DNA from 3 places in the Ruegeria sp. AM1 genome. Region 1 is predicted to be linked to each of the others. Evidence: riboswitches for the same ligand, from Rfam matches in the RefSeq annotation. Region 1 holds a riboswitch; each other region holds the start of a gene.
What was found. Region 1 has a riboswitch for thiamine pyrophosphate ahead of thiB (thiamine ABC transporter substrate binding subunit). Riboswitches for the same ligand answer to the same signal wherever they lie in the genome.

Region 1 (10,377 bases):
TGCGGCCGAGCAGCAGGGGTTGTATCGCGGCATGGTCTTTTCCGATGCCCGCGCATTTTGCCCTGACTTGCTGAGCAGCCCGGCAGATCAGATCGCTGACCGGCGCTTTTTGACCGGCCTGCGACGATGGGCGACACGGTACTGCCCCTGGGTCGGGCTCGAAGGAGAAGACGGGCTGGTCATGGATATTACCGGTTCGGCCCATCTGCTAGGTGGCGAGGCGGGACTGCTCAGCGATTTACGTCAGCGGTTCTGCCGAGCCGGACTTTCCGTGCGAATTGGACTGGGCGATACGCGCGGGGCTGCCTGGGCCTTGGCCCATCACGGAGAAGGTGTAGCGACCCCCAACATGGCATTGGACGCCCTTGCCCCCCTACCGGTGGCGGCATTGCGGCTGGATGTCGACACCGTCACCACATTGCAGCGGCTTGGGTTACGCACCATTGCACAACTGCATCAGGCCGCCCGTTCCCCGCTTGCGCGTCGCTTCGGTCCGGGGCTGCTGATGCGGCTGGATCAGGCCTTGGGCGCACAGCCCGAAGACATCTCACCGCAATCCGACCCACCGCACTATGGCGTTCGGATGAGCATGCCTGACCCTATCGGGCTAGAAGCGGATGTGATGGCCAGCACCGCGCGCTTGCTGGACCGGTTATGTCAAAAACTGACCGATCAAGGCAGCGCGGCCCGCGTGTTCGACCTGACCCTGCACCGGGTCGACCAACAGGCTCAGCATGTCGAGCTGCGGCTGGCCCGCCCCATGCGCGATCCCATGCGCATCCTGCCGCTGTTCACCCGTGGGATCAGCGAGGTGGATGCAGGGTACGGGATCGACCAGTTGCGGCTTGAGGCCCGGCAGGTCGAGCGACAGCAGATGCAGCAGGTCAGCCATGCCCGCGCCGACACATCAGATCAGGTGGATGATCTGATCACCCGCATCGGCACCCAGATCGGGTTAGAGAATGTTCTGCGGTTTCTGCCTGCCGACAGCCACATTCCCGAACGCAGCTCGATCATCGCCCCGGCGGCGTATTCCAGCCCGCAACCCTTTCAGATCGCTCCCAATACCCGCCCGCTGACCCTGTTCCCGCCCGAAGCTATTGCCGCCACCGGCGCACAACCACCACAGCATTTCCGCTGGCGGCGCATGCGACTGGCCACGCTGCGCGCCACCGGACCGGAACGCCTGACCCCCGAGTGGTGGTTCGATGATCCAAACTGGCGCAATGGCGTGCGCGATTACTGGCGCGTTGAAACCCGGCAGGGCCGCCGCCTCTGGCTGTTCCATACACCGCAAAATCCTGGCTGGTTCGTTCAGGGAGAGTTCGCATGATCGAAATCAACCGCGAACACCGCCCCGTCACAGCGCAACGCCGCGACTGGTTGCACCGACCTGTCGATGCCTATGCCGAACTCTGCGTGACCACGAATTTCACCTTTCTCACCGGCGCATCGCACCCCGAGGAATTCGTCACCCGCGCCGCCGAGCTTGGCCTTTCCGCCATTGCCATCACCGACCGTAATTCGCTGGCCGGGGTGGTGCGGGCCTATTCCGCCTTGAAGGAGCTGCAACGCGAGGCGGATGAGGCCGTACGCATCCGCTCGCAACATCGCGTCGACAGCTGTTCGCGGCAGGAAATCGGCAGGCCCGAGGATATCGCCCGCCCGGCAGGGCCGCACGTGCCCCGGCTGATCACAGGGTGCCGCCTTGTCCTGCGCGACAGCACGGTGGAATGGCTGGCATTTCCCTCTGATCTGGCCGCATACCAGCGGCTGACCCGGCTGTTGACCTTGGGCAAAAGACGCGCCGAAAAGGGGCAATGCCATCTTGACTTGCGGGACATGCAGGAGGGGTGCAGCGGTATGATCCTGATCGCCCTGCCCCAAGGAGGGCTGCAAACCGCGATCCCGGACATCCAGCGCATGCAACGACGCTTTCCCGGTTTTGTCTTTCTGGGGGCCGCGCCGCGCTATGACGGCTCGGACCAGACCTATCTGGACCAGTGTGCGCAGCTGGCCCTGCGATGCTCTGCCCCGATGGTTGCGGTGGGCGATGTGCTGATGCACCGCAGCAACCGCCGCCCGCTGGCCGATGTGCTGACCTGCATGCGCGAAGGTTGCACCATCGACGAAATCGGCGCCCGCGCCCTGCCCAATGCCGAGCGGCGTCTGAAAGGCCATGCCGATATGGCGCGGGTGTTCCGCAATCATCCTGCCGCCTTGCGCCGAACGCTTGAGATCACCGCGCGCTGCCGGTTCAGTTTGAAAGAACTGAGCTATCAATATCCCGATGAAATCGCCCAAGGGGGTGAAACCCCGATGGAGCGCCTGCGGCGACTTGCCGAAGAAGGTCTGGCGCGGCGATATCCCGAAGGCCCCCCGGAACGGGCAGTAAGTCTGATGCAGAAAGAGCTGGCCGTGGTGGCCGAGCTGAATTTCCCCGCCTATTTCCTGACCGTCCATGACATCGTGCAATATGCCCGCAGCCAGAACATCCTGTGTCAGGGGCGAGGGTCGGCGGCCAATTCGATCCTATGTTATCTGCTGGGCATCACCGACGTATCCCCGGATGTCATCGGCATGGTGTTCGAGCGCTTTGTCTCACGCCATCGCGGTGAACCGCCCGATATCGACGTCGATTTCGAACATGAGCGGCGTGAAGAGGTGATCCAGTGGATTTACGAAAAATATGGCCGCCACCGCGCAGGTCTGTGCGCCACAGTCATCCATTTCCGATCCCGCGCTGCAATCCGCGAGGTCGGTAAGGCCATGGGGCTAAGCCAAGATGTCACGGCGGGGATGTCCGGCTCGATCTGGGGCCATTCCGGCAGCGGCCCGGATATGGACCGCGTGCGCGAACTGGGCCTTGATCCGGATGATCGCCGCCTTGCGCAGACCCTGACGCTGATCGGAGAGATCATCGGCTTCCCCCGCCACTTGTCGCAGCATGTGGGCGGCTTTGTCATCACCAAGGGGCGGCTGGACGAGCTTTGTCCGATCGAAAATGCCGCGATGGAGGACCGCACGGTCATCGAATGGGACAAGGACGATATCGATGCGCTGGGGATTTTAAAGGTCGATGTGCTGGGCCTTGGGATGCTCAGCTGTATCCGCAAGGCGTTTGACCTGCTGGACATGCACGAAGGGGAACGCCTGACCCTTGCCACCGTCCCGCCAGAAGACCCGGAAACCTATCAGATGCTGCAAGTGGCAGATGCAATCGGGGTGTTTCAGGTCGAAAGCCGCGCGCAGATGAACTTTCTGCCCCGCATGAAGCCGCGCGAATTCTACGATCTGGTGATCGAGGTCGCCATCGTCCGGCCCGGCCCGATTCAGGGCGGCATGGTTCAACCCTATATTCGGCGGCGTCAGGGACTGGAGAAACCCGAACCTTTTGGGCGTGAGCTTGAAGAGGTCACCCGCCGCACCCTTGGCGTACCGCTGTTTCAGGAACAGGCCCTGCAAATCGCCGTTGTTGGTGCAGGCTATACCGCGGAAGAGGCTGACCACCTGCGCCGCGCGCTGGCCTCATTCCGCCGGATGGGCACGATTGGCGAACATCGCGACAAGTTCATCAACGGGATGCTGGACCGGGGGTATTCCCCCGAAATCGCCACGCGCTGCTTTTCGCAGATCGAAGGATTTGCCGATTACGGCTTTCCCGAAAGCCATGCGGCGGCCTTTGCGCTGCTTGTCTATGTTTCGGCCTGGCTCAAACGCCATCACCCGGCGATCTTTGCCTGTGCGCTGCTGAACTCTCAGCCCATGGGGTTCTATGCCCCGGCCCAGATCGTGCGCGATGCGCGCGAACATCATGTCGAGGTTTGCCCCGTCTGCGTCAATACCAGCACATGGGACAATACGCTGGAACGCCGGATGGACGGCTCGCTGGCCCTGCGGCTTGGTTTTCGTCAGATCAAAGGGTTCAAGGAAGATGACGCCGACTGGATCACCGCCGCGCGCGGCAATGGGTATACCGATCCCGAGGCCGTGTGGCTGCGCGCCGGTGTTGCCCCGGCGGTTTTGGAGCGTCTTGCCGAGGCGGACGCCTTTTCCGGCATAAGCCTGACCCGCCGTGATGCGCTGTGGCAGGTGCGGGCCATTCGCGGGACAAAACCGCTGCCCCTGTTCAACGATCCCATTGACGGAGAGGCCATCTATGAGCCCCAAGTCACCCTGCCCGCCATGCATCTGGGTGAAGAGGTGGTTGAGGATTACGTCTCAACCCGCCTGACATTGCGCGCCCATCCGATGGAGATGCTGCGCCCTTCGATGCCCGGCCTGACACCGCATGACAAACTGGTTGACGCACCGCTGCAACGCACCAGCGTCTGCGGCCTTGTCATCACCCGCCAGCGCCCCGGTACCGCCTCGGGCGTTATTTTCCTGACGCTCGAGGATGAAACCGGGGTCAGCAATGTCGTGGTCTGGCGCAAGGTCTTTGAACAGTTTCGCCGCGCCGTGATGGGCGCACGATTGCTGCGCGTGACCGGCAGACTGCAACGTGAAGGGATCGTGGTGCATCTGATCGCGGAACGGATTGAGGACGTCTCTCACAAGCTCAGCGAGCTGGGCCATCCGCTGGAAGAGGCCGTGGGGCAGACAATGCCCCAGACAGACGATGCACCGCGCCCACCCCCGGCCCCACGCGCCATGCACCCGCGCGAGCAGGCAAAACGTCTGTTCCCAAGCCGGGACTTTCATTAGCCCAAACACCCCAACGATACGGCCGAATTGGCTTGTATTTATGCCCGCATCCGCCTAAGCACGGCCTCACCTCGGGGTGCGTGGCCTGCCGCGCTGAGATGCCTTTGGCGAACCCGTTGAACCTGAACCGGCTAGAACCGGCGGAGGGAAAGGTGACGGTTTCATCCATCCTTACCCTCTCGCCGCAATGGAGGATGATATGAAACATCTGCTAATTGCTGCGGGATTGCTGAGCGCAACATCGGCCATCGCAGCCGACAAACCACAGCTGACCGTTTACACCTATGACAGCTTTGTCTCGGACTGGGGCCCGGGCCCAAAGGTCAAAGAGGCGTTCGAGGCGGTCTGTGACTGCGAACTGAACCTTGTGGGCATCGAGGATGGTGCAGCCCTGTTGTCGCGTATCCGGCTTGAAGGCGAAAACTCGGACGCGGATGTCGTGTTGGGTCTGGACACCAACCTGATCACCGCCGCCAAGGAAACCGGCCTGTTTGCACCGCACGCGGTCAGTGCCGATTATGCGCTGCCAGTCGAATGGAACGATGACGTCTTTACCCCCTATGACTGGGGATACTTCGCGTTTGTTCACAACGCGGATGAAGCGGCACCCGCCAACTTCCGTGAACTGGCCGACAGCGAAACCAAGATCATCATTCAGGACCCACGTTCATCTACTCCGGGTCTGGGACTGCTGTTATGGGTCAAAGCGGCTTATGGCGACGAAGCTCCCGAAATCTGGGAAGGGCTTGCCGACAACGTCGTGACCGTGACCAAGGGCTGGTCCGAGGCTTACGGTCTGTTCCTTGAGGGCGAAGCGGACATGGTACTCAGCTATACCACCTCACCCGCCTATCACCTGATCGCCGAAGAAGATGACAGCAAAGCAGCCGCGGCCTTCGACGAAGGCCACTATATGCAGGTTGAAGTTGCCGCCAAAATGGCCGGAAGTGATCAGCCCGAACTGGCCGACCAGTTTCTGGAATTCATGGTCACAGACGCGTTCCAAGAGATCATTCCGACAACCAACTGGATGTATCCGGCCGTGACCCCTGCTTCGGGACTGCCCGAAGGGTTTGACACGCTGACCGTACCGGCGAAATCCCTGCTGCTTGCGGCAGATGAGGCCGCCGCCCTGCGGGATCAGGCACTTGCCGAATGGCTGGGCGCGCTCAGCCAGTAAGCGCATGGCCAGGCATCAGCGCGGCGGCTCTGGTCGCCGCGCTGATACTGGGCACGCTGGCCGCTGTTGCCCTGCGTGCCGAAACTGCCGGCGGGTTTGGTCCTGCCGACTGGGCCGCGCTGCGTTTCACCCTTATTCAGGCGGTTCTGTCCGCCCTGTTCAGCGCGGGCCTTGCCGTACCGGTGGCGCGCGCGCTGGCGCGTCGGCGGTTTCGCGGGCGCAGCGTTCTGATCACGCTGCTGGGCGCGCCGTTCATCCTGCCAATCATCGTCGCAATCATCGGCCTGTTGCAGGTCTTTGGCCGCGCCGGATGGGTTTCAGATATTCTGGGCCTCTTCGGCCTGCCGCCCATCCGGATTTACGGGCTGCACGGGGTCGTGCTGGCGCATGTTTTCTTCAACCTGCCTTTGGCAACGCGCCTGCTGTTGCAGGGGTGGCAGGAAATCCCGGCCGAACGGTTTCGTCTAGCCGCACAACTGGGCTGCCAGGGATGGGCGATGTTCCGTCTGATCGAGATGCCGATGCTGCGGCGCACCCTGCCCGGTGTGCTGGCGGTGATCTTTGCAATATGTCTGACCAGCTTTGCTGTCGCCCTGACATTGGGCGGAGGTCCGCGCGCGACGACAATTGAGCTCGCGATTTATCAGGCGTTTACCTACGACTTTAACCTCGGTCGCGCCGCACTTTTGTCGGCCTTGCAACTGGCATTGACTGCCGCCGCAGCTGCGGCAGCTCTTAAGTTCTCGCGCCGGGACGGGTTCGGCGCGGGACTGGATCGTGCCATCCGGCGCTGGGATGGCGGAACGCCGGTGATCGACGCGCTCTGGATTGCCCTCGCTGCGGCCTTCCTGCTCTTGCCGCTGGCATCGGTTGTGATCTCTGGACTGTCGGGCATGTTCGACATGCCCATATCGATCTTGCGCGCAGCGTTAACCTCGATCGGTGTTGCAGCCGCGAGTACCGTGATCCTGCTGCTGCTTGCCCTGCCGATGGCCGCCGCAGTTGCAACTGGGCGGCATAGTCTTGTCGAAATCAGTGGCATTCTGGGGCTGGCTGCGTCGCCATTGGTTATCGGGACCGGCCTGTTCATCCTGATCCGGCCCGTCGCCAATCCGACGATGCTGGCACTGCCGGTCACCGCGCTGGTGAATGCCGCCATGGCGCTGCCATTTGCGTTGCGCATTCTCGTCCCTGCGGCGCGGGATACTGTAGCGCGGAATGGGCGGCTGGCCCTGTCACTGGATATGAATAAGACAACATTTTTCACCCTGATCCTGCTACCGCGCATGCGCCCGCAAATTGGTTTTGCAGCCGGGCTGACGGCGGCCTTATCCATGGGGGATCTGGGTGTGATCGCCCTGTTCGCAGATGCGCAAATCGCCACCCTGCCCCTGCAAATCTATCGCCTGATGGGCGCCTATCAGATGCAGGCCGCAGCCGGAGGGGCACTGTTGCTGTTGATGTTATCACTTGGGGCATTCTGGATATTGGATCGCGGAGGACGTTGGCATGCTGAAGCTTGAAAGCTGCACCATCGCAAATGGGGACTTTGCCTTGCGGGCCAGCCTCTCGATTGGCACCGGCGCTCGCATCGCGATCATCGGCCCGTCAGGAGCCGGGAAATCAACCCTCCTGGAGGCCATCGCAGGGTTTCGCGATCTAACGCAGGGGAAGATATTCTGGAACGATGCCGAGATCGGCAATCTGCCACCCGGCAAACGCCCGTTAGCCATGCTGTTTCAGGATGGCAACCTGTTCCCCCACCTGAGCGCCGAACAGAATATCGCGCTGGGTATACGCCCGAACGGGCGACTATCGGCGGGTGAGGCGGCAGACGTGCAAACCGCGCTGCAGCGTGTTGGTCTGGCCGGGATGGGGGGCCGTAAACCCGCTGAACTGTCGGGCGGGCAGCAAAGCCGCGTGGCCTTGGCGCGGGTTTTGGTTCAAAGGCGGCAGGTGCTGTTGCTGGATGAACCTTTTGCCGCGCTTGGCCCCGCGTTAAAAGCCGAAATGCTGGATCTGGTCGCCGACCTTGTGGCTGAGACCGGAACAACGTTGCTGATGATCAGCCATGACCCTCTGGACGCGCGGCGGATTGCGGATCAAACCGTATTGGTCGCCGATGGCTCGGCACACCCGCCGATGCCCACGCATGAGCTGCTCGACAATCCTCCGCCCAGTTTACGCGACTATCTGGGATAGAGGCGCGCGCTGCCGCAAAGGCGCCGCAGCTATTCCCCTGAAAACGGGCCGAGCTTTCCTGCGTAAAATGTCAGGGCATCCCCCTCGCTCATACTGGCGCGCAAGACCCGACCAACCACGATGACATGATCCCCCGCATCATGATAGGCGTGCTGCGCGCATTCGAACCGCGCCAGACAATCGGGCAACAGCGGCGTGCCGTTTGAACAGCGATCATGGTCGAGATCACGCAGGGCAAAGGCGTCTTTCGAGCATCCGAAACACAGCTCGGCCTGTTCCGAAGACAACACATGAACGCTGAAATGCCGCGCCTTGTGGAAATAGGGAAACCGGCGCGAATTGCGATCACCGGCCCACATGATCAGAGGCGGATCAAGCGACAAAGACGAAAAGCTATTGGCCGTGATACAGACCGGGCCATCCTCGCTGTCGCAGGTGACGATGGTCACGCCCGTGGCAAAGCGGCCAAAGGCATCGCGCAGGGTGCGGGTGTCATCCTTGTGAGGGACAAATGTATGGGTCATGTCCTTTGAGATTGCATTCATCATGGTACCTCATGCCCCAGCGCCGCCTCATAGAGACGGAACCAGCTTTCACGATCCAACCGGACTTTCAGCGCATCAGAGGCGCGCTTGATCCGGTCCAGATTGTTGGTGCCCAGCACAGGCAGAATGTTAGCCGGGTGGGCCAGCAGGAACGCCACGGCGACGGCGGCGCGATCCACACCGTACTCTGCTGCGATCTCATCCGCGACAACGCCCACAGGCGGGTTTCCAGCCATCAGCATACCGCCACCCAGCGGCGACCATGCCATCAGCGGGTGGCCGTGCTGCTGGTGAAAGGCCAGGCTGCCATTGGTGAAGGGGCCGATCTCACCCAGCGAAATCTCGATCTGGTTGGTGACAAGTTGCGTCTTCATTCCCGATTGGAGCAGGCTCCAATCCCAGGGGCGGAAGTTCGAAACCCCAACCGCGCGCACCTTGCCGCTGGCGACAACCTCATCCAGAGCAGCGCCGGTTTCTTGGTGATCCATCATTGGATCGGGACGGTGGATCAACAGCAGATCGATATGGTTAATCGCCATCTCTGACAGCGACGTATCGACCGATTTCAGGATATGCGCGCGCGAGGTGTCGTAGTATTTGACCTTGGCGTCCGCATAACGTCCGCAGGGCGCGACGATATCGCATTTGGTGACGATCTCCATATTCTGGCGCAGGCTCGGATTGGCCCGCAAAGCATTGCCTAGAATCGCCTCCGCCCCGTAATCGCCGTAGATATCCGCCTGATCGAAAGTGGTGATGCCCTGATCCAGACAGGCTTGGATCTTGGCTTCGACATGAGACGCAGACGTATCGTCGTCATCGCCCAGCCGCCACATGCCATAGACAAGGCGGCTCAGTTCCAGCGTTTCATTCAGTTTTACACGTTGCATCAGCGGCGAACTCCGTTGCCCAGCGGCGTCGCCGGGGTCGTTTTGGGCACCCTTCCGTATTCTTCCGGAAGCGAGCAGGTTTTCAGATTGGGCAGTACGCGGGCGCCAAAGTGCTTGGCCTCGTCCATGTGCGGGTAGCCCGAGAAGATGAAGGCGCGGATGCCCATCTTTTGATATTCTTCGATCTTGGTCATAACCTGATCGGTCGACCCGACCAGCGCCGCCCCGCAGCCCGACCGCGCACGGCCCACACCGGTCCACAAGCCGGGCTCGACATAGCCATACTCATCGGCCAAATCACGGTTCTTGGCCTGATGTGCGACGCCCAGCGAGGTCGAATCCAAAGCACGTTCCCGGATGGCACGGCCGTATTCGTCGTCCAGCTTAGACACGATGTAATCCGCGTATTCCTGTGCCTCAGCCTCGGTGTCGCGGACGATCATGTGGACACGCAGGCCGTAGTCCAGCGTACGCCCGCATTCATCAGCGACGGTATGAACCGCTTTCATGCGCTCGGCCAGTTGGTTCTTGGTTTCCGGCCACATCAGATAGACATCGCAATGCTCGCCACACAGCCGCAGTGCGTCTGGCGAATACCCCCCGAAATACAGCAGCGGCCCGCCATCCTGATAGGGTTTCACCGGATCGGTCGTCAGGCCCGAGAAATTATAGACCTGCCCCGCGTGATTGATCTCATCCTGCGTCCAGGCCTGCTTTAGAATCTCAACCACTTCGCGCGAGCGCTGATAGCGATACGCGCTTTCGGCTTTCTCTCCGGGGAAATCGGATGAGATGATGTTCACCGTCAACCGCCCCTGCAGCATGTGATCCAGCGTGGCGATGGTGCGCGCCA
Region 2 (10,377 bases), on a different contig from region 1:
AAGGAGCGCCACAAAAGCCGCCGCCGTTTCAGGCGCAGGCGGTATTGCTGCACCCAGCTAGGGACAGGCTGTGACTGCCCCTCAGAGCGGTTCATTTCTGGTAGTTTCCGTTCTGATGCCAGCGCCACGCATCCGCGATCATCGTTTCTAACGTTGATCTTTTTGGGGTCCAGCCCAGATCGTTTTCAGCCCGGACGGATCCGGAAACCAGTTTTGTGCAATCCCCGGCCCGGCGTGGCCCGATGTCATACGGCACCGCGCGGTTTGTGACAGCTTTGGAATGGTCAATCACTTGCATCACCGAAAAGCCCGAGCCGGTACCCAGATTGAACACCTGACTGTCCTTGCCCTGCTCCAGCCAGTTCAGCCCCAGCACATGCGCATCGACCAGATCGCAGACATGCACATAGTCGCGGATACAGGTCCCGTCGGGCGTATCATAATCGGTGCCAAACACGGTCAGCGCATCACGCTTGCCGTCGATGGCATCCAGCATCAGCGGCACCAGATGCGTCTCGGGGCGGTGGAATTCGCCCACCTCGCCGTCGGGGTCCGCGCCCGCGACGTTAAAATAGCGAAAGATCACGTGGTTCAGCCCGTCAGAGGCCTGAAAATCGCGCAGAATGTCCTCGATCGCCCGTTTCGACGCGCCGTAGGCGTTCAGCGGATGCTGGGGTGTTTGTTCGTCCAGCACCACATTGTCATGTTCGCCATAGGTGGCGCAGGTCGAGGAAAAGACGAAATTCTTGCACACGGCCGCAACCGCCGCCTCGATCAGGTTCAGCGATCCAGTGACGTTGTTGGACCAGTATTTCCCTGGTTCCGACATTGCCTCACCCACCTGGCTGAGGGCCGCGAAATGCATCACGGCGGCGGGCTGGTATTTGGCAAACACCTCATCCAGTCGGGCGCGGTCCAGCAAATCGCCCTGTTCAAACGGGCCAAATTTCACAGCGTCCTGCCAGCCGGTGATCAGATTGTCGAAGGTCACGGGCACATAGCCCGCCTGTTTCAGCGCCTTGCACGCATGCGATCCGATATATCCGGCGCCGCCGGTCACAAGTATATTTGTCATCTATGGTCCTGCCATATGCCCATGTGTAAAAGGGTGGTTTTGCTATTTCTGTGCAGCGACGGAGGGTTATTCCAAACCCATCGCGGCCATCATCTCTTCGATCTTTGCGACATCCTGCGGGTTGTTCAGCTCCCAGAACTGACGGCCTTTGGCTTCGACCTCAACGCACAGAACCTTGCGCCCGTTTTCCATGAAACGCAGCTGCTCAAGCCCCTCAAGGGTTTCCAGTGGCCCTGTCGGCCAGCCGGGGTAAGCCGCCAGCGCATCCGGGCGATAGGCATAGACGCCCACATGGTGAAACACCGGCGTCGGCTGCGCTCCGTCATAGGTTTCTGAGGTAAAAGGGATTACCTCTTTCGAGAAATACAACGCGCTGTGATCTGCGCCAAACACGGCTGTGGTGCCGCCGACCCGGTCGTGCTTGCGATCGTTCAGCAACCCGTTCAGCGCATCGCCATCGCAGCGCAGAACAGGGGTGGCCACACCAGCCTCAGGCGCGCCGCGCAGACCGGCGATCAGGTCTTCGACGAACCAATGCGGCGTTAGCGGGGCGTCACCCTGTAGGTTCACAACGATCTCATAGCCATCGCCCAGAGCCTCATGCGCCTCTGCGCAGCGCTCGGTTCCATTGGCGCAGGTCTCGGACGTCATGACAACGTCGGCCCCAAATGCCTCGGACACCTCGCGAATGCGGTCATCATCGGTGGCCACAACCACACGGTCGACACCCGCCACGGATTTCGCAGCGCGCCAGGATCGTTCGATCAGGGTCATTGCGTTGCCGGTTGCACCCGTCAGCGGCACCAGCGGCTTGCCCGGATACCGGGACGAGGCATAGCGGGCCGGGATTGCGATCAGAACAGACATCAGGCCTCCTTCAGGTCAACACCTGGAGCGTAGGCGATGAAAAACGGGTTGGCATAGCCGTCCTTGCCGTAGCTCAGCGGTGAATGGTCGTCAAAGCGCACCACTTTGCCGCCTGCGCCCGCCAGAACTGCATGCCCGGCGGCAGTGTCCCATTCCATCGTGCGGCCTACGCGAGGGTAGATATCTGCCTCGCCGGTGGCCACCAGACAGAATTTCAGGGATGAGCCGGCACTCTTGCTGTCTTTGACCTGATATTTGTTGATGTAATCATCCGTGGCCTGATCCCGATGCGATTTGGAGGCTACAACTAAAAGCGCCGAATTGTCCGGCTTAGAGACTGATATAGGTGACAGATCGCCGGGCTGCTCCTTGTCCAGCGCTCCAGTTTCTTCGACCGTTTGACCATCGGCCAGCGTATAGAATATGCGTTCCCGCGCCGGGGCATAGACGACGCCACGTGTTGGCACGCCGTTTTCGACCAGCGCGATATTGACGGTGAAATCACCTCGGCGATTGATGAATTCCTTGGTCCCGTCCAGCGGATCGACAATCAGGAACGTATCACCCTTTTCCGAATGAGAGGCAGCCTGCTCTTCGGTCACCAGCAAAATATCGGGGAAGGCCGCCCGCAATCCGGCTGAGATCAGTGCATCTGCGGCCTCATCCGCTTCGGTCACAGGGCTGGCATCTGATTTGACTTTTACCTCAAAATCATCGGCCTGATAAATCTCCATGATCTTGTCGCCCGCTTCCAGGGCCAGACGTCGGATGACGGGAATGAGGGCGTCGTAGGTCACAAAAAAGCTCCGTTCCTGTGATTTGTTGATAAAAAACCTGACGGACTTATGCTGTGCCGGATACGGAACGGCAAGAATTTCGTGCCAGATTGCAGGTAATAAAGCGGAAAAGAGCGCGCGCGTGTTTTATTATAAGCGAAATCAATCGCTGCTGGGCGGCGCATTCACGATGGCGGAGATCATCTACCATGCTGTCGTGCGCAATGTGCGTTCTCAGCATTCGAATGCTGTCATCGCCATTCTGGTCAATATTCTGCAGGTTCTGGTGCTGGTCGCGGTGTTCTATACGATCATGTCATTCATGGGCACGCGCGTTGCCAAGGTCAGGGGTGAATTCATACTGTACCTGCTTTCAGGTGTTTTCCTGTTCATGACGCATATCAAATCGGTCGGGGCCATCGCTGGTGTTGGTGCCGGTAACAACCCGATGATGCTGCATTCGCCGATGAATCTGATGGTTGTGCTGTTGGCGACGGCTTTTGGTACGCTCTATACGCAGTTGGTCTCGTTGATGGTAATCCTGTTTCTCTACAGCGTTCTGGTTGCTCCGCTTGAGATTCAGCACCCGGGCGGCGCTTTTGCGATGCTGATCCTTGCCTGGTATGTCGGATGTACGGTTGGCATGATTTTTATGGCGCTCAAGCCGTGGTTTCCCAAGACTGTGGAGATTATGACCAATATCTATCGCCGTATGAACATGATCTTTTCAGGAAAAATGTTCGTGGCCAATGCGCTGGGCGGCGGGTTGCTGCTGATGTTCACCTGGAACCCGCTGTTTCACGCGATTGACCAGTGCCGGGGGTTTGTGTTCCGCAATTATTTTCCGCGCAACACCAGCTGGGAATACGCCCTTTGGGTCGGGGTTGCACTTATGACGATTGGTCTTTTGGGCATCTTCTACACCCGCAAACACGTCTCGCAGAGCTGGAATGCCCGTCGCTAGGTTGCAACCCGCAAGGTCAGGTTGATACGTCCGCCCTTGGGCAGCAGGCGGGATGAACCAAAGCGTATCCTGTCTATCCCGTGATAGGCCAGCCGGGCCGGGCCGCCCATGATGACAACATCGCCCGAGTTCAGCCACAGCGACTCGGTCTTGCCGCCGCGCGTGGTATTACCGATGCGAAACAGCGCATCATCCCCCAGCGAGACCGACAGGACCGGCCATGAGAAATCCGCCTCATCCTTGTCCTGATGCATCCCCATACGCGCGTCTTCGCCGTAGTAGTTGATCAGACAACAATCCGGATCGCGGTCTGTTGTGCAAACCGTGTGCCAGATTTGCAGGATGCTGTCGGGAATGGCAGGCCAGACCGCGCCCTTTGGGTGGCTGTCCTGATACCGGTATCCGGCTTTGTCCGAAACCCATCCCAGCGCCCCGGCTGAGGTCATGCGCACCGACATTTGTTTTCCCGAAGGCGTCGTGGGGCGAAACAGCGGTGCGGTTTTTAGAATCGGCCGCAGCGCTTCGACAATCTCAGCTTGTGCCGCGCCATCCAGATAGCCTTTTCTGATGTCAAACCCGCGCAAAAGCAGCTGTGCCATCCAAGAATCCCCAATCCTTGCCGAAACCTTGCCAAAAAAGGCCACAAAATCCCGAAAACCTGCCTTTCTGAACGCTTGCAGGCCCCTTATCCCGCCCTTATATACGCCTCGACGCGCGATGGTGTAGTGCTGTCGCGCACATCAGATCGGGGATGGGATGCCATAACGGGTCCAGCCCTCGGGACATCGCCTTGAAGAGAAAGGGATTGAAAAATGGGAAAAGTAATCGGGATTGACCTCGGTACCACAAACTCTTGTGTGGCCATCATGGACGGCTCGCAGCCGAAGGTCATCGAAAATGCCGAAGGGGCGCGGACCACGCCCTCGATCGTCGCCTTCACCGAAGATGAGCGTCTGGTCGGTCAGCCTGCTAAACGTCAGGCGGTCACCAACCCCGACAACACGATCTTTGGCGTCAAGCGTCTGATCGGTCGTCGTGTGGATGATGCGGAAGTCGAAAAAGACAAGAAAATGGTGCCGTACGCCATCGTCGATGGCGGCAACGGTGACGCGTGGGTTGAAGCGCGCGGTGAAAAGTACTCCCCAAGCCAAATCTCGGCCTTCACTCTGGGTAAGATGAAGGAAACCGCCGAGAGCTATCTGGGTGAGGAAGTCACGCAGGCGGTTATCACCGTTCCGGCATATTTCAACGACGCACAGCGTCAGGCCACCAAAGACGCCGGTAAAATCGCCGGTCTGGAAGTGCTGCGGATCATCAACGAACCGACGGCCGCCGCTCTGGCCTATGGTCTGGACAAGGAAGAAACCCAAACCATCGCGGTTTATGACCTTGGTGGTGGTACCTTCGACGTGACCATCCTGGAAATCGACGACGGCCTGTTCGAGGTTAAATCGACCAACGGTGACACCTTCCTGGGTGGTGAAGACTTTGACATGCGCATCGTCAACTACCTGGCGGATGAGTTCAAAAAAGAACACGGTGTCGACCTGAGCCAGGACAAGATGGCGCTGCAGCGTCTGAAAGAAGCCGCTGAGAAAGCCAAGATCGAACTGTCCTCGACCTCGCAGACCGAAATCAACCAGCCGTTCATCTCGATGGGCTCGAACGGCCAGCCGCTGCACATGGTCATGAAACTGACCCGTGCCAAGTTGGAATCGCTGGTCTCGGACCTGATCAAGAAGTCGATGAAGCCTTGTGCCGCTGCTCTGAAAGACGCCGGTCTGTCGGCAAGCGACGTAGACGAGGTCGTACTGGTCGGTGGTATGACCCGGATGCCGAAAGTCATCGAAGAGGTCACCAAGTTCTTCGGTAAAGAGCCGCACAAGGGTGTGAACCCAGACGAAGTGGTTGCAATGGGTGCCGCCATTCAGGCCGGTGTTCTGCAAGGTGACGTCAAAGACGTGGTTCTGCTGGACGTGACCCCGCTGTCGCTGGGCATTGAGACGCTGGGTGGCGTGTTCACCCGTCTGATCGACCGCAACACTACAATCCCGACCAAAAAGTCTCAGGTTTTCTCGACCGCTGAAGACAACCAGAACGCCGTGACCATCCGCGTGTTCCAGGGTGAGCGTGAAATGGCTGCGGACAACAAGATCCTGGGTCAATTCAACCTCGAAGATATCCCGCCGGCACCGCGTGGCATGCCTCAGATCGAGGTGACTTTTGACATCGACGCCAACGGCATTGTCTCGGTTTCGGCCAAGGACAAAGGCACCGGCAAAGAGCAGAAGATCACTATCCAGGCCTCGGGCGGTCTGTCCGATGAGGACATCGACAAGATGGTTAAGGACGCCGAAGAGAACGCGGAAGCCGACAAGGAACGCCGTGAGCTGGTCGACGCCAAGAACCAGGCGGAAAGCCTCATCCACTCGACCGAAAAGTCGATGGAAGAGCATGCCGACAAGGTCGACCCGACCACCATCGAAGCCATCGAGCTGGCGATTGCCGCGCTCAAGGACGAGCTGGAAACTGAAAATGCCGACAAGATCAAGTCGGGCATTCAGAACGTCACCGAAGCGGCCATGAAGCTGGGTGAAGCCATCTATAAGGCGCAAGCGGAAGAAGGCGAAGAAGAGCCTGCAGCAGCAGATGCCGCACCGGGTGATGATGACATTGTCGACGCCGAGTTCGAAGATCTGGACGACGACAAGCGTAACTAACGGGTAACCGGGCCAATGCGGGCCGGTCCGGTTGCCGGGCCGGCCCAAATACGTTGAGGCAGAAGGAAACACTGATGTCCAAACGCGACTATTACGAAGTGCTCGGCGTGTCCAAGGGCGCTTCGGCGGATGAGATAAAAAAGGGTTTTCGCAAGAAAGCCAAAGAACTGCATCCGGATCGCAACAAGGACAACCCGGACTCTGAGGCTCAGTTCAAAGAGGCCAACGAGGCCTACGATGTTCTGAAAGATGCAGAACGCAAAGCAGCATATGACCGCTTTGGCCATGCCGCGTTTGAAAACGGCATGGGGGGCGGTGGCCGCCCCGGTGGCGGTTTTGGTCAGGGCGATTTCTCCAGCGCATTTTCGGATGTGTTCGACGACCTGTTTGGCGATTTCATGGGTGGCCAGCGGGGTGGCGGCGGCGGACGACGCGCTGCGCGCGGGTCGGACCTGCGTTATAACCTGCGGGTGACTCTGGAAGAAGCCTATGCAGGCCTACAAAAGACGATCAATGTGCCTACTGCAGTGGCCTGTTCGTCGTGCGAGGGTACCGGTGCCGAAGGTGGTGTCGAACCCACAACCTGCCCAACCTGCTCTGGCATGGGCAAGGTCCGCGCGCAGCAGGGTTTCTTTACCGTTGAACGCACTTGCCCGACCTGTTCGGGTCTGGGTCAGATCATCAAGAACCCCTGTAAAGCCTGTGGTGGCGCGGGCCGGGTTGAAAAAGACCGCGCCCTGTCGGTGAATATCCCGGCAGGCGTCGAAACCGGCACCCGAATCCGTTTGGCTGGCGAGGGTGAGGCCGGAATGCGCGGTGGCCCTCCGGGGGATCTTTATATCTTTGTCGAGGTGTCTCAGCACAAGCTGTTCGAACGCGACAGCGTGAACCTTTATTGCCGTGTTCCTGTCAGCATGGCCAAAGCTGCGCTGGGTGGATCGATCGAGGTTCCGACCATTGATGGCGGGCGCGGTCGCGTTCAGATTCCCGCAGGCAGTCAATCCGGTCGCCAGATGCGCCTGCGCAGCAAGGGTATGCCTGCCCTGCGCGGCAGCGGCGTTGGCGATATGTTCATCGAGCTGGCCGTGGAAACACCCGTCAATCTGACCAGCCGCCAAAACGAGCTGCTGCGCGAGTTTGAAGAGTTGGGCGAAGATAACCACCCGGAATCAAAAAGCTTTTTCTCATCCGTGAAATCCTTTTGGGATGGCATGAAGAGCTGATTGGAACGCATGCTCTTATTAAGGGCCGCTCAGTTTGCGCGGCCTTTTTTCTGTTCATAAAGGGCTACGTTCGGGCTTAAAGCAGGGCGTCGCAAAATTCCCTTGATTATTGGCCGCGCTCCTGAGATGTTCCGCATCAACCGTTGGGGTGCCTCGTTTGGGGCTGAGAGGCGCGGCTGCGCTAACCCATCGAACCTGATCCGGGCAATACCGGCGTAGGGAACGGTCTTACGATGCACAGACGTTTTCCATGCCCCGTTGCCCTTTGAAGATGGAGCAACGACGTGGCAGATATTGCGCTGACAATTGCAGGATCGGACAGCGGAGGCGGCGCCGGGATTCAGGCCGACCTCAAAGCGATGTCAGCGCTGGGCGTGTATGGGGCCAGCGTGCTGACGGCAGTGACGGCGCAGAACACGCAGGCCGTCACCGCAGTTCACAGTGTTCCCCCCGAGATCATCGCGGCACAGATCGATGCGGTCCTCAGCGATCTGAACGTTGGCGCGATCAAGATCGGGATGCTGGCCACGCCCCAGATCATTCGGACGGTGGCCGGGGGATTGTCGGGCTTTGACGGGCCGGTTGTGCTCGATCCCGTGATGGTCGCCAAATCGGGCGACGCGCTTTTGGCCGCAGAGGCGGTGCAGACCCTGTGCGACGTTCTGCTGCCGCGCGCAACGCTGCTGACCCCTAATCTGCCCGAAGCGGCCTGCCTGCTGGATCAGGATGCGGCGCGGACACCGAACCAGATGATTTCGCAGGGCCGCGCGCTGTGCGAGATGGGCGCCCGGGCCGTGTTGATGAAAGGCGGGCATGGCGACGGTAATATTTGCCATGATCTTCTGATCGACGCATCGGGCGTATTGGCCGAGTTCACAGCGCCCCGCAAAGCCACCCGGAATACCCATGGCACAGGATGCACCTTGTCGTCTGCCATTGCTGCCGGTCTGGCACAGGGGCAGGGTTTGGCAGACGCCACCCATCGCGCCCATGGATATGTTCAGGGCGCGATTGCGCGGGCGGATGAGTTGAATGTCGGCCGGGGGCACGGACCGGTGCACCATTTTCATCAGGTCTGGTCCGCATGACGGTCTGGTCTGTCATAGGGGCAGGCGTCGCCGGTCTGGCGGTCGCCAGCGAGCTGTCGGCCCGTGGCGCGCGGGTGCAGGTTTTTGACCCCGCAGGGCCGCCGGGACCGCATGGATGTTCCTGGTGGGCCGGCGGTATGCTCGCGCCTTGGTGCGAATATGAAAACGCCGAAGAACCGGTTTTGCGCCTCGGCCAGACCTCTATCGACTGGTGGGCCGCGCGGACGCAGGTGCATCACCGGGGAACGCTGGTGGTGGCCAATGCCCGAGACTTGCCGGACCTGCGCCGCTTCGCGCGCCGGACCGAAGGGTTTGAGGATGTCGATCAGACAGAAATCTCCGCATTAGAGCCTGATCTGCACGGGTTCAGCAAGGGATTGCTTTTCGCCGCCGAGGCACATCTGGATCCTCGCACCGCGCTGCGCGATCTCTATCGACACCTGTGGCAGGACGGGGTGGTGTTTCACAAAACGCTGGCGCCTGCGCGTCTTGACAACGCCATTGATTGCCGGGGCCTGCACGCGCGCGAATATCTGCATGATCTGCGCGGCGTAAAGGGTGAGATGCTGGTGATCCGCTGCCCCGATGTGACGCTGACGCGCCCGGTGCGCCTGCTGCACCCACGGATGCCGCTCTATATCGTGCCGCGTGGCGACGGCATCTATATGCTGGGCGCAACGATGATCGAATCTGAGGATAGCGGTCGGATCACAGCGCGCTCGATGCTGGAACTGCTCAGCGCCGCTTATGCCTTGAACCCCGCCTTTGGCGAGGCCGAAGTTCTAGAGATCGGGGTCGATCTGCGCCCCGCCTTTCCCGACAATCTTCCACGCATCCGGCGGCTGGGGCGGACGATTTATGCAAACGGGCTGTATCGCCACGGCTATCTGCTGGCCCCCGCACTGGCGCAGGGGGTGGCCGATCTGGCGCTTGAGAACAAACATTCGGAGATGGTTGATGAAGATCGTGCTTAATGGCGAGCCGCGTGATGTCCACGCGCAAACCCTGTCGGACCTGCTGGCGGAATGCGGATTCTCAGGCCGGGTTGCCACCGCAGTGAACGAGGATTTCGTGCCCTCCAGCCTGCGCATCGCCCGCCAATTGACCGATGGCGACCGGATCGAAGTTGTTGCACCGATGCAAGGGGGCTGAAGATGAACACCTTCTATGGAACCGAACTCTCGAACCCGCTGATGCTGGGTACTGCGCAGTATCCCAGCCCGGCAATCCTTGAACAGGCGTTTCGGGACAGCGGTGCAGGCGTGGCCACTGTCTCTCTGCGCCGCGAAGGGGCCGGAGGGGCAGGCCAGACATTCTGGACCATGATCCGAGAGCTGGGCGTGCATGTCCTGCCCAACACCGCCGGATGCCACACGGTGAAAGAGGCCGTAACCACCGCTCATATGGCGCGGGAGGTGTTTGATACGCGCTGGATCAAGCTGGAGCTGATCGGGCACACTGACAGTTTGCAGCCAGATGTGTTTCAACTGGTCGAGGCGGCGCGCATCCTGACCGACGAAGGGTTTCAGGTGTTTCCCTATACAACCGACGATCTGATCGTGGGTGAACGCCTGCTGGCGGCCGGATGCGAGGTTCTGATGCCCTGGGGTGCGCCGATTGGGTCGGGCCGGGGGCTGAATAATGAATATGCTCTGCGCGCGATG
Region 3 (10,377 bases), on a different contig from region 1:
GACAGCCGGGTTCACGTCACCTCGATCTTTGGGGCTGATCAGGGCGAATTCTTCATTCACCGCAACATCGCCAATCTCGTGCCGCCCTATGCGCCCGATGGCGATCATCATGGCACCAGCGCCGCAATCGAATATGCCGTGACTGCGCTAAAGGTCGCGCATCTGATCGTGCTGGGCCACTCCCAATGCGGCGGTGTTCAGGGTTGCATTGACATGTGCAAGGGCAAGGCGCCGCAACTGGAAGCCAAAGAAAGCTTTGTTGGCCGTTGGATGGACATCCTCAAGCCGAAATACGATCTGGTGGCCGATGTCGAAGACAGCAACGATCAGGCGCGTCAGTTCGAACGACAGGCGGTTGTTGCATCGCTTGAAAACCTGATGACCTTCCCGTTTGTATCCTCGGCGGTTCAGGATGGCTCGCTCAGCCTGCATGGGCTTTGGACTGATATCGGTGAGGGCGGGCTGCAATGCTATGACCCAGAAAAGAACGAGTTCGCGGTGGTCTGATCCGCGACATCATAAGGTTCCAAAAAGGCGCAGATCAGCTCTCTGATTTTGCGTCTTTTTTCGGTATGCTGCCCTCATTCTTACTTTGGATTCGGAGCGCGACATGAAATTGATTAAACGACTTATTCTGGGGCTGATCCTTATCGTTGTGGTCTTGATCGGCGTAGCCTTCCTGCTGCCGGAAAAGGCTGAAGTTTCCCGCAGCATCACCATCAACGCACCTGCGGCGGCGGTGTTTCCTTATGTGAATTCGATGCAGGAGACCGAAAAATGGTCTCCGTGGCTGGCGCATGACCCGAAAACCAAGCTGACCTATACCGGGCCAGAGGCTGGCGTCGGCAACAGCATGAGCTGGAGCTCGGACCATCCGCAGGTCGGCAGTGGTACGCAGGAAATCATTGACAGCGTTGCGGATCAGGCGGTGAAAACCGCGCTGGATTTCGGCGATATGGGCACCGCCTCGGCCTCGTTTACGCTGCAGCCCGAAGGGGACCAGACCAAGGTGACCTGGGGGTTCGAATCCGATCTGGGCATGAACCCGATGATGCGGTGGATGGGTCTGATGATGGATAGCTGGGTGGGGACCGATTACGAGACGGGTCTGTCCAACCTCAAAAATGTGGTCGAAGGGCAGGGCTAACCCCCGCCACTGACCCCTGACTGGTGCCGAGGCCCAACGGCCTCGGTCGCCGCATGGTGGGCAGCGGCCCGCACCTCTTCGGCAAGCTCGGAATTCGGCAGCGTTCGCGCCAAAACCATGCCGCCCACACATAGGGCGGCGGCAGCTAGCGCATCCTGCCTGCTTGTGCTCTCGTCTGCCGTTTCCAGCAGCCAGACCATCGCCGTCAGCAGGCTTTGAAACGCCTCCTGCGTGTCCGTATCTGCGCGCGCAATGTCCGAGGGCAGGGCAATCATCGGGCATTGCCCGTCGATATCGCCCAGATGCTCGGGCGACAGATAGGCATCGACCATCTGCCGGGCCATCTCGGGCTTCAGCTTGCTGGGGTCGATCCCGGCATTGGTGCGCCATTCAGCCCCGCGTCCCATGAGAAAGCTCGACACCGCCTCGCTGAACAGCGCGTTCTTGTTCTTGAAGTGGTTATAGAATCCGCCACGGGTCAGTCCGGCTTCATGCATCACCATATCAATGGTGACGTTCTGAAACCCATACTGGTTGAACAGGATACGAGCGGTTTCAACGATTTTGGCGCGGGTCCGTTCGCGATGCGCGGCACTATAGGGCATATCGACTCCTTCTGTCGCCAGTCATAGCAGACCTCTAAATATGTTCTTTAACATAAATAGATACCGCGTATCGATGGCTCTGCACGTATTGATACAGGAGAGATCCGATGCCCAAATTCCTTCTCATCTATCATGGTAAACCCGACATTCAGGGCCCCGAGGACGGCGCAAAACACATGGCCGCATGGAAGGCTTGGAGCACCGGTCTTGGCGACGCGGTCGTTGATCCCGGCTTGCCCGTCGGCATGTCGAAAACCATCACACCCACTGGTGTGCGCGATGACGGCGGCCCGAACCCGGTTTCCGGCATGACCGTCATTCAGGCTGAAACGATGGAAGCCGCCATCGCAATGGCGCAGGGTTGCCCGCATCTCAACGGCACTGGCACGATTGAAATCGCCGAGGCGATGGATATGGAAATGTAGGCCCGGAGGAAGGAGAATCCCATGTCTTCTCTGTTTGATGCGGTGCCTTATTTGTCGGCTTATCAGCCTTCGTTTCTGGTCTTGGCCGCGTTGTCGCTGACCGTTCTGATCCAGAACTTTGCCACCGCCCCGCTGGCCTTTGTTACTGAACAGCAAGTGCCTGGCCTACCATTGCGCTTCGACCATTCGAACCTCAGCTTTCGGGTGCTCAGAACATACGCCAATTCCGCCGAATGCCTGCCAGCGTTTGGCTGGGCGTTACTGGCCGCCGTCGTTGCCGGGGCTGCGCCGTTCTGGGTGAATATGCTGGCCGGCCTCCACTTTGCCTTTCGGATGCTGTTCTGGATGATCTACTACGCAGGCATTGGCAGACCTGCCGGCGGGCCGCGCACGCTGGCCTTTGTGGGTGGGTTGCTGGCCAATATCGGTCTCGCGGGTCTCGCGATCTGGGGGCTTCTGTTCTGACACCACTGCTGTTGAAACGGCACCCGAGGCTGCGATTTCAAGAATTACCTTGATCCAAATCGCGGCCTCGGTTAGCAAAACCTCACGCAGGGGAGTCCCGCTTAGGGGACTGAGAGGCTGACAGGGCATTGCCCGGTGATGCGACCCTTAGAACCTGACCCAGTTGATACTGGCGTAGGAAGCTAGGGCGCATTGGCTGCTGATCCCGGCAGGCACCGTCTGAACAAAGGGCTCAAACCCTTTCGTTTCCCCAAGCCAAAACTCATCTGGTGTCTTTTTGAGTTGAACCGCTTGAGGAGCACCAAAATGAACGTCCCCAATCCCAAGATCACAACGGGCGAACTGCCTGCATCGCGCAAGATTTACGTCAATGGCACGATGCATCCCGATATCCGCGTACCCATGCGCGAAATCTCGGTCCATCCGACTGCGGGTGAGGCTCCGCTGCCGGTTTATGATAGTTCCGGTCCCTATACCGACCCCGAAGTGATCACCGACATTCGCCAAGGTCTGGCCCCGCTGCGCCGCAAATGGATCGAGGCCCGCGGAGATGTCGAAGACTATGAAGGTCGCGAAGTAAAGCCAGAGGATAATGGTTTCGTCGAAGGTGACCGTCTTACCCCCGAGTTCCCGGTGCGTCCACGCCCCCTGCGCGCCAAGGATGGTAAGGCGGTCACCCAGTTGGCCTATGCCCGCGCGGGAATCGTCACGCCCGAGATGGAGTTCATTGCCATCCGCGAGAACCAACTGCGCGAGGCCGTGGCCGAGGCGCGCGACGGCAATGATTTTGGCGCAAACATCCCCGACTATGTGACGCCCGAATTTGTCCGCGATGAGGTTGCCGCAGGCCGCGCCATCATCCCCGCCAATATCAACCACCCGGAAAGCGAGCCGATGATCATCGGGCGCAATTTCCTGGTCAAGATCAACGCCAATATGGGCACCTCAGCCGTCACCTCGTCGATGGAGGAAGAGGTGGACAAGCTGGTCTGGGCAATCCGCTGGGGTGCGGACACGGTGATGGACCTGTCGACCGGTCGCAACATCCACAACACCCGCGAATGGATCATTCGGAACTCGCCGGTACCCATCGGGACTGTGCCGCTCTATCAGGCGCTGGAAAAGGTCAACGGCATCGCCGAAGATCTGACATGGGAGGTGTTCCGCGACACGCTGATCGAACAGGCCGAACAGGGCGTGGATTATTTCACCATCCATGCGGGCGTGCGTCTGCACATGGTCCCGATGACAGTAAACCGCGTCACCGGCATTGTCTCACGCGGCGGCTCGATCATGGCCAAATGGTGCCTGCATCACCACAAGGAAAGCTTCCTCTACGAGCATTTCGATGAAATCTGCGACATCTGCCGCGCCTATGACGTGTCGTTCAGCCTTGGCGACGGTCTGCGCCCCGGTTCCATCGCGGATGCCAATGATGACGCACAATTTGCCGAGCTGGAAACACTGGGCGAGCTGACCAAGATCGCATGGGCCAAAGACTGTCAGGTGATGATCGAAGGGCCGGGCCATGTCGCCATGCACAAGATCAAAGAGAATATGGACAAACAGCTGGAATGCTGCCACGAGGCGCCGTTCTACACGCTTGGCCCCCTTACCACCGATATTGCCCCCGGCTACGACCACATCACCAGTGGCATCGGGGCTGCGATGATCGGTTGGTTCGGCTGCGCGATGCTGTGTTATGTGACACCGAAGGAGCATCTGGGCCTGCCGGATCGCGATGACGTGAAAACTGGCGTGATTACCTATAAGATCGCCGCCCACGCCGCCGATCTGGCCAAGGGTCTGCCCGGTGCCCAGCGCCGCGACGACGCCCTGTCCCGCGCCCGGTTCGAGTTCCGCTGGGAGGATCAGTTCAACCTGTCTCTCGACCCCGACACGGCCCGCGAATTCCACGACCAGACACTGCCGAAACAGGCCCATAAGGTGGCGCATTTCTGTTCCATGTGCGGGCCCAAATTCTGCTCGATGCGGATCAGCCACGACATCCGCGCCGAGGCCCAGAAAGAGGGCATGGAGGCCATGGCCGCCAAATTCCGCGAAGGCGGCGAATTGTACATGCCGGTCGAAGAGACAGAAAAAGAGGCCTGATACATCAGGTGAGGGGCCGGGGTTCCGGCCTCTCACCGAAACCTGACGCAGCGGTGAAACTGGCCCTAGCGGCGCAGCGGGCAAACCGTTTCCAGCGCCTCTGACAAGGCGGCTTTCATCTCTGTGATCGCGGCAATTTTTGCATCAAGCTCGGCGATTTTAGCCTGCAACAACGCTGCCGTTTCGGCGGCACTTACCTCGCGCGATGACAGCATTTCGACTATCTTCTGCATTTCGCGCAGGCTGAACCCAAGGTCCTTGCCCCGGCGCAACAGGCCCACCAGCCGCACCATTCCGGGGTCAAAATCGCGATAGCCGTTGCCTCTGCGGTCGGACCGGATCAGGCCGACTTTTTCATAGTAGCGCAACGTATCCGTACTCACCCCGGTGCGGTGCGCAAGCTCTCCGATCTTCATCGCGTAAACACCTCTTGACCCTGGAGTATACTCAAAGGTTTATACCTGCCCCGACATCATAAGATAAGGGAATTCTGATGCTTTCACCTGCGCGCTACGCGAAGATTTTTCGCATCTCAGCCTGGTATGATTTGATCGTGACATGGCCTTTTGCACTGGCTTTTACGTTCTCTTTCATGTGGCATTCGGTTTTGGCACCGCTCAACGCCTATTTCGGCTTTCCTCCGCTGCACCCCCTTGGCCCGCATGCGGTGCTTTTTGCCAATTTCTTTGGCAGTGTTGTTGTGGTGTGGGCTGTTGCCCGGCTTTATCTGAACGATCCGGTTCTGGGGCTTTTCGACGGTTTTGGGCGGTTGCTCTTTTCCGCCGCGATGATTCATGCCCTCGCAAACGGAGCGTCGCCGCTGATCTGGTGTTTCCTTGTGCCAGAGATCGGGTTTTGCGCGCTACAGCTTGTTGGACGGCCGAACACGCTCTTTGCGATCGGGTCGAAGGCGCAGGAACCAACGGGTCCAAACCTTTGATACCCCGGATCAGTCCAGAACCATCTCTTCGGGCCAATTGAGCGTTGTTCTGATTTCGATGGTTTCGCTTTCGCCCGGCTCCAGCTCTATGTCCCAGGCCAGAACGCCGCGTCGATTGTCTGCATCTTCAACGTCGGGCCGGGGGTCGGCTGACCAGTCGACCTCAAGATCGTCCTGTTCGGAATAGGGAACACGGTCCACGATCCGCAGCGGCCATGTCTTACGCGTCAGATTGCTGACAACGATCTGCACCTGCTCCTGACTTTGGTTCGACCGGGAAATCAACCCCGTATCTCCGGTGCTGCGCTTGCGTATTATTCGCTCTGCGGTCAATCCGTAGAGCGGGCCAAACCCCATTTCTACATCTGCCCTGGGGCCCATTTCAGGCGAAGCCCCCGCCGCGACCAGCACCCCGTCAACCAGCCATTGTGCGCTGACCGATGACATCAGGTTTTGGTCAAAGGGATTTTTAAACCGCGCGGTGCGATAGGCGACATCGTCATGGAGCGGCGCAGCAGCGGCAAAGATATCGGCCGGGCCGGTTGCGCTGTCCAGATCGAATTCGGCGATTTCATATCCTGACGAGATGGAAACCGGTTCCGACAGGGTAAATGTCAGGCCGGTGCCCTCGACGGCCGAGGCGTCGGGTGCCCACCGCTCTGTCATTTCAAAGACCACGGGCGCCTCGGCAACGGGTTTTTCAAGATCTTTGGGGTCCGGGACACTGATTGACTGCCGCTTTGGCCTGACTTCGGTGGCGGCATTCTCGCCAATTGGCTGAAGCGTCGAGACATTCAATGTGATGTTCTGCCAGTTTTCGCCGGTGTCCTGCCCGACCATGATATGCCGGTCAATTGTCACTTCGGGGGATTCGCCGGTGGTCAGGTTGAACGCGTATCCCGGCATCCATTCAGCGCTGTCAAAGTCCAGGTACGAGACGGTGACATCCCCCTTGATATCTGCGTCTGCAACAACCTCGACCGCGACAAACATACGTTCGTCGGTTTCGGGCGTCAGGGCGCGCAGATCAGCGTTTGCCGCCTCCAGCTCATTCTCCAGCGTCTCAAGCTGTTCTTCTATCTGACGCCCTGCAATCTCGGCCTGTTGGGCGGTCTCTTCCGCCTCAAGAGTCTCAGCCCCGACCATCTGCGCGATCGCGCGCAGGTTTTCGGCATCTGATGCGGCAAGCCCTTCATTCTTGCCTAAATTGGCGAGAAAACTGATTTTGTGGTCAGCCGCCAGCGCCCTCAGGCGCGCGGATTGCGCCTGGTCCTGAACCGCAAGGATGCGTTGTTCGATATCCGCGATACGGTCTTCTGCGGCCCGAACCTCATCGCTTTGATAATCATGCCAGGGCACATCTTCGGCACGCATTATAACGGCGGTCTGGCTCAGGCCTTGGGCGTCCACCCGCATGGTGGCAAGCTGCGTGTCAAAATCCGTCGCGGGAATGCCCTGCAATACCAGCCGATGATGCCCCGCCGGAAGATCGAAACGGCCGGCGCGGATAATCTCGGCCCCTTCGGGATAGACGGTCACTTCGCTGACCTTGGTATCGATGGAATAGGTCTCTGCGTATAAAACGGCCGGCGCCAGGGCGAGATAGGCGATCAGAGCTCTCATAATGTCTCACTTAAATGCTGTTCTGAATTCCCGAAAAGGTTGCAGGTTGCCGCGAAGATGGCAAGAGCGTCTAGGCGCCGGGGCGGGATGCGCCTGTATCGGTTCGGGGTGAACGAACCCGCAGGACCGGGGTGTTGGGGGACACATCCGCCCGCGTTTCCCGCCAGACCACAAATACGCCTGATGCAATGATAATGCCTGCGCCCAGCGCGACCCAGATGTCCGGGCGTTCGCCAAAGAAGGCGACGCCAAAGATCGTCGCCCAGATGATCTGGCTGTATTGGCTGGGCGCGATTACGGCGGCGGGCGCTGCGCGATAAGCGCGGATGATCAGTTGCTGGGCGATCACCGACAACACCCCAATCAGCGCCATCATTCCAAGATCGGGCAGAGAGGGTGGCCGATAGACATAAGGTTGCGCAGCGCTCATGACGGCGATGGCCAGCAGCATCGGATAAAGGATCAAAACGGCTGAGCGTTCGTCATTGCCGATCTTGCGCACCAGAACCGACCCGAAGGCGCTGCAGAATGCGGCCATCAAGGCGGCAAGATGGCCCAGTGTTATGTCCGTTGCACCGGGCCGCAGAACCACTAGAACGCCGATCAAACCCGCACCGACGGCAGCCCACCGCTGTGCGCGCACGACCTCACCCAGGATTGGAATCGACAGAACCGTCACGATCAGGGGGAACGAAAACAACAGGGAATAAACCTCGGCCAGAGGCAGGACCGAAAAGGCATAAAAGGCACAGGACATGGCCGTGACCATCGAGAGGGATCGCAGCAAAACCAGCCCGGGGTGGTGGGGCCTGAAATTGCCCGTCGTGCGATCAGCCATAATCGTCACCGCCATCGGCACAAACGAGAACAGGGTGGCGAAAAAGATGATCTGCAGCACCGAATAGGTTCCGCCAAGATACTTGATCAGCACGTCATGGGTGGCAAATACAGCAAAGCCCAAAAACGCGTATCCAAGCCCTCGGATGGTAAGGTTTTGGTGGCTCATATTACTGTCCTCGGGTATCAGTTGCCACGTGCCGGTCTCAGGCTGACACATGTTCTTGCAACGCTGCATAACGCCAATTTCTGCAGGTTGATAGCCCCGCATTTACCGCTAACATCTAACGTATGGGTCCTGACCCTAGCGCAAGATAGGCGGCGCATCGGCGGGTTGCCGGGCCGCCATAACCCCGGCTTTCATGCCCGCACCGATACGGCGGGCCAAAGCCGTCCAGGGGATTGCAGTTTCCGGCGGCAGGGTGCGTTTGGCAACATCTTCGAACAGGTCGAGCCAGCGTTCAAACAGATCGGGCATCACATCGGGCCGTTCGACGTGAACACGCTGTGGATTGCCGCTATAGCCGCGCTCGAACAGGATGGCGTTGCGCCAGAACGCGGCGATCTTGTCCTCGTGCTCGGGCCAGTTGCCGACATGGGTGTTGAAAATCGGCCCAAGCACCTCATCCCTGCGGATTTCGGCATAAAAGGATCTGACCTGTAACGCGATCTGTTCGGGCGTTGCGGGAAAGCGGGGCGGTTGGACTGGGGTGTTCATCGGGTATCGTGACCTGAATATCGGCGGTGTATCTCCGATATCCGGCACCGACATCTGTTCCTATTGGCAGGATTGTCGCGCCTGCCTGCGATTGCGCAGGAAGCGGGTCGCCGGACCCTGGCGGCGTGTGATCCTCTGGGACAACAACAAGGAGTTCCAGATGTTCAAGGTCACCGCACTATCCACCGAAGATGTCCGCGCCCTGCAGGCCGGCGCGCCTGATGCGTATGGCACGCCACCCGAACGGGCTGTTTCGACAGGCAAGGGCAATCCCTGCCGTCATTGCCTGAAAAACATTCCCGAGGGGGAAGAGATGCTGATTCTGGCCCACAGGCCTTTTGCGGATGCACAGCCCTATGCGGAAACCGGGCCGATTTTTCTGTGCGCGGCGCCCTGTCAGCGTCACGAAGGGGATGCGGAATGGCCCGAAATCCTGACCGCCGCCCCAGATTATCTGATCAAAGGGTACGGGCAGGACGACCGGATCGTCTATGGAACCGGCGTTGTCACGCCGACCGATCAGATGGAACGCGCGATCAGTCAGATTTTCGCCCGTCCGGACATCGCCTATATCCATATACGGTCTGCGCGGAACAATTGCTATCAGGCGCGTATCGACCGGGCATGAGTCAGAGCTTGACCCGGTGCATCCCCCGGCGTGGCTGATCCTGCGCCGGGGCGTCATCCGCTCGATCAGAGGTAAGCGCGAGGAACACGTCCTCAAGGTCAGCCTCTTCGGTGCGGACGTCGCGGATGCGGATATCGGCCTGACGGACGGCTTCCAGCACCTGTTCGGCGCTGGTCTGGCAGCCCTGATAGTGCAGGGCGAGGCTGCCATCGTCCCGCAGCGCCGCCTCGACACCGTCGGCGGTGGGGAGGTGCGCAGGCGGGGTATCGGGCATGATCACGATTGTGCGGCGATCCATGCGGCCCAGCAGGTTGGCAGTACTATCCTGCGCAACCTTCTCGCCGTGGTTAATGATCGCGATCTCGTCACACATCTCCTGCGCTTCTTCCAGATAATGCGTGGTCAGGATGATGGTCATACCCTGCTCATTCAGCTTGCGGACATTGGCCCAGAGCATCTGCCGCAGTTCGATGTCGACACCGGCTGTGGGTTCGTCCAGCACAAGCACTTTGGGATGATGCACCAACGCCTTGGCCAGCAACAGCCGCCGCCGCATCCCGCCCGACAGGGTGCGGGCATAGGCCTCGGCCTTGTCGCTGAGCCCGACAAGTTCCAGAATCTCGTCGCTGCGTCGCTCTGATTTGGGAACACCATACAGGCCCGCCTGAACCTCCAGCGCGCCACGGGGCGTGAAAAAGGGATCAAGGTTCAGCTCTTGTGGCATCACACCGATGGCCGCGCGCGATTGACGCGGGTTGCGATCCTGATCAAAGCCCCAAATCGACACCTGACCCGCTGATTTGACGACCAGACCGGCCAATATGTTGATAAGCGTCGATTTCCCCGCGCCATTCGGGCCCAGCAAGCCAAAGACAGA

Region 2: linked by a shared signal. The riboswitch ahead of thiD (bifunctional hydroxymethylpyrimidine kinase/phosphomethylpyrimidine kinase) and the one ahead of thiB (thiamine ABC transporter substrate binding subunit) in region 1 are both predicted to bind thiamine pyrophosphate.
Region 3: linked by a shared signal. The riboswitch ahead of thiC (phosphomethylpyrimidine synthase ThiC) and the one ahead of thiB (thiamine ABC transporter substrate binding subunit) in region 1 are both predicted to bind thiamine pyrophosphate.

Annotation. Positions count from the first base shown of each region.
Region 1 covers NZ_JBQFXH010000005.1:18,503-28,879, forward strand. Annotated here, with positions in the region: gene ACR0I7_RS12645 (Y-family DNA polymerase) at 1-1,333, shown strand, start outside; gene ACR0I7_RS12650 (error-prone DNA polymerase) at 1,330-4,707, shown strand; TPP riboswitch at 4,770-4,874, shown strand; gene thiB (thiamine ABC transporter substrate binding subunit) at 4,907-5,887, shown strand; gene ACR0I7_RS12660 (ABC transporter permease family protein) at 5,863-7,410, shown strand; gene ACR0I7_RS12665 (thiamine ABC transporter ATP-binding protein) at 7,397-8,089, shown strand; gene ACR0I7_RS12670 (flavin reductase family protein) at 8,119-8,634, opposite strand; gene ACR0I7_RS12675 (aldo/keto reductase) at 8,634-9,524, opposite strand; gene ACR0I7_RS12680 (LLM class flavin-dependent oxidoreductase) at 9,524-10,377, opposite strand, start outside.
Region 2 covers NZ_JBQFXH010000002.1:136,244-146,620, forward strand. Annotated here, with positions in the region: gene ACR0I7_RS08495 (glycosyltransferase family 2 protein) at 1-95, opposite strand, end outside; gene galE (UDP-glucose 4-epimerase GalE) at 92-1,075, opposite strand; gene ACR0I7_RS08505 (3-deoxy-manno-octulosonate cytidylyltransferase family protein) at 1,142-1,942, opposite strand; gene cysQ (3'(2'),5'-bisphosphate nucleotidase CysQ) at 1,942-2,739, opposite strand; gene ACR0I7_RS08515 (ABC transporter permease) at 2,861-3,682, shown strand; gene ACR0I7_RS08520 (alpha-ketoglutarate-dependent dioxygenase AlkB family protein) at 3,679-4,281, opposite strand; gene dnaK (molecular chaperone DnaK) at 4,495-6,402, shown strand; gene dnaJ (molecular chaperone DnaJ) at 6,477-7,625, shown strand; TPP riboswitch at 7,760-7,864, shown strand; gene thiD (bifunctional hydroxymethylpyrimidine kinase/phosphomethylpyrimidine kinase) at 7,910-8,713, shown strand; gene ACR0I7_RS08540 (FAD-dependent oxidoreductase) at 8,710-9,687, shown strand; gene thiS (sulfur carrier protein ThiS) at 9,671-9,865, shown strand; gene ACR0I7_RS08550 (thiazole synthase) at 9,868-10,377, shown strand, end outside.
Region 3 covers NZ_JBQFXH010000002.1:172,980-183,356, forward strand. Annotated here, with positions in the region: gene ACR0I7_RS08675 (carbonic anhydrase) at 1-507, shown strand, start outside; gene ACR0I7_RS08680 (SRPBCC family protein) at 611-1,147, shown strand; gene ACR0I7_RS08685 (TetR/AcrR family transcriptional regulator) at 1,144-1,752, opposite strand; gene ACR0I7_RS08690 (YciI family protein) at 1,860-2,177, shown strand; gene ACR0I7_RS08695 (MAPEG family protein) at 2,199-2,642, shown strand; TPP riboswitch at 2,721-2,840, shown strand; gene thiC (phosphomethylpyrimidine synthase ThiC) at 2,949-4,754, shown strand; gene ACR0I7_RS08705 (MerR family DNA-binding transcriptional regulator) at 4,820-5,170, opposite strand; gene ACR0I7_RS08710 (hypothetical protein) at 5,248-5,694, shown strand; gene ACR0I7_RS08715 (DUF4139 domain-containing protein) at 5,704-7,317, opposite strand; gene ACR0I7_RS08720 (DMT family transporter) at 7,388-8,323, opposite strand; gene ACR0I7_RS08725 (group III truncated hemoglobin) at 8,459-8,872, opposite strand; gene ACR0I7_RS08730 (DUF1203 domain-containing protein) at 9,033-9,500, shown strand; gene ACR0I7_RS08735 (ABC transporter ATP-binding protein) at 9,502-10,377, opposite strand, start outside.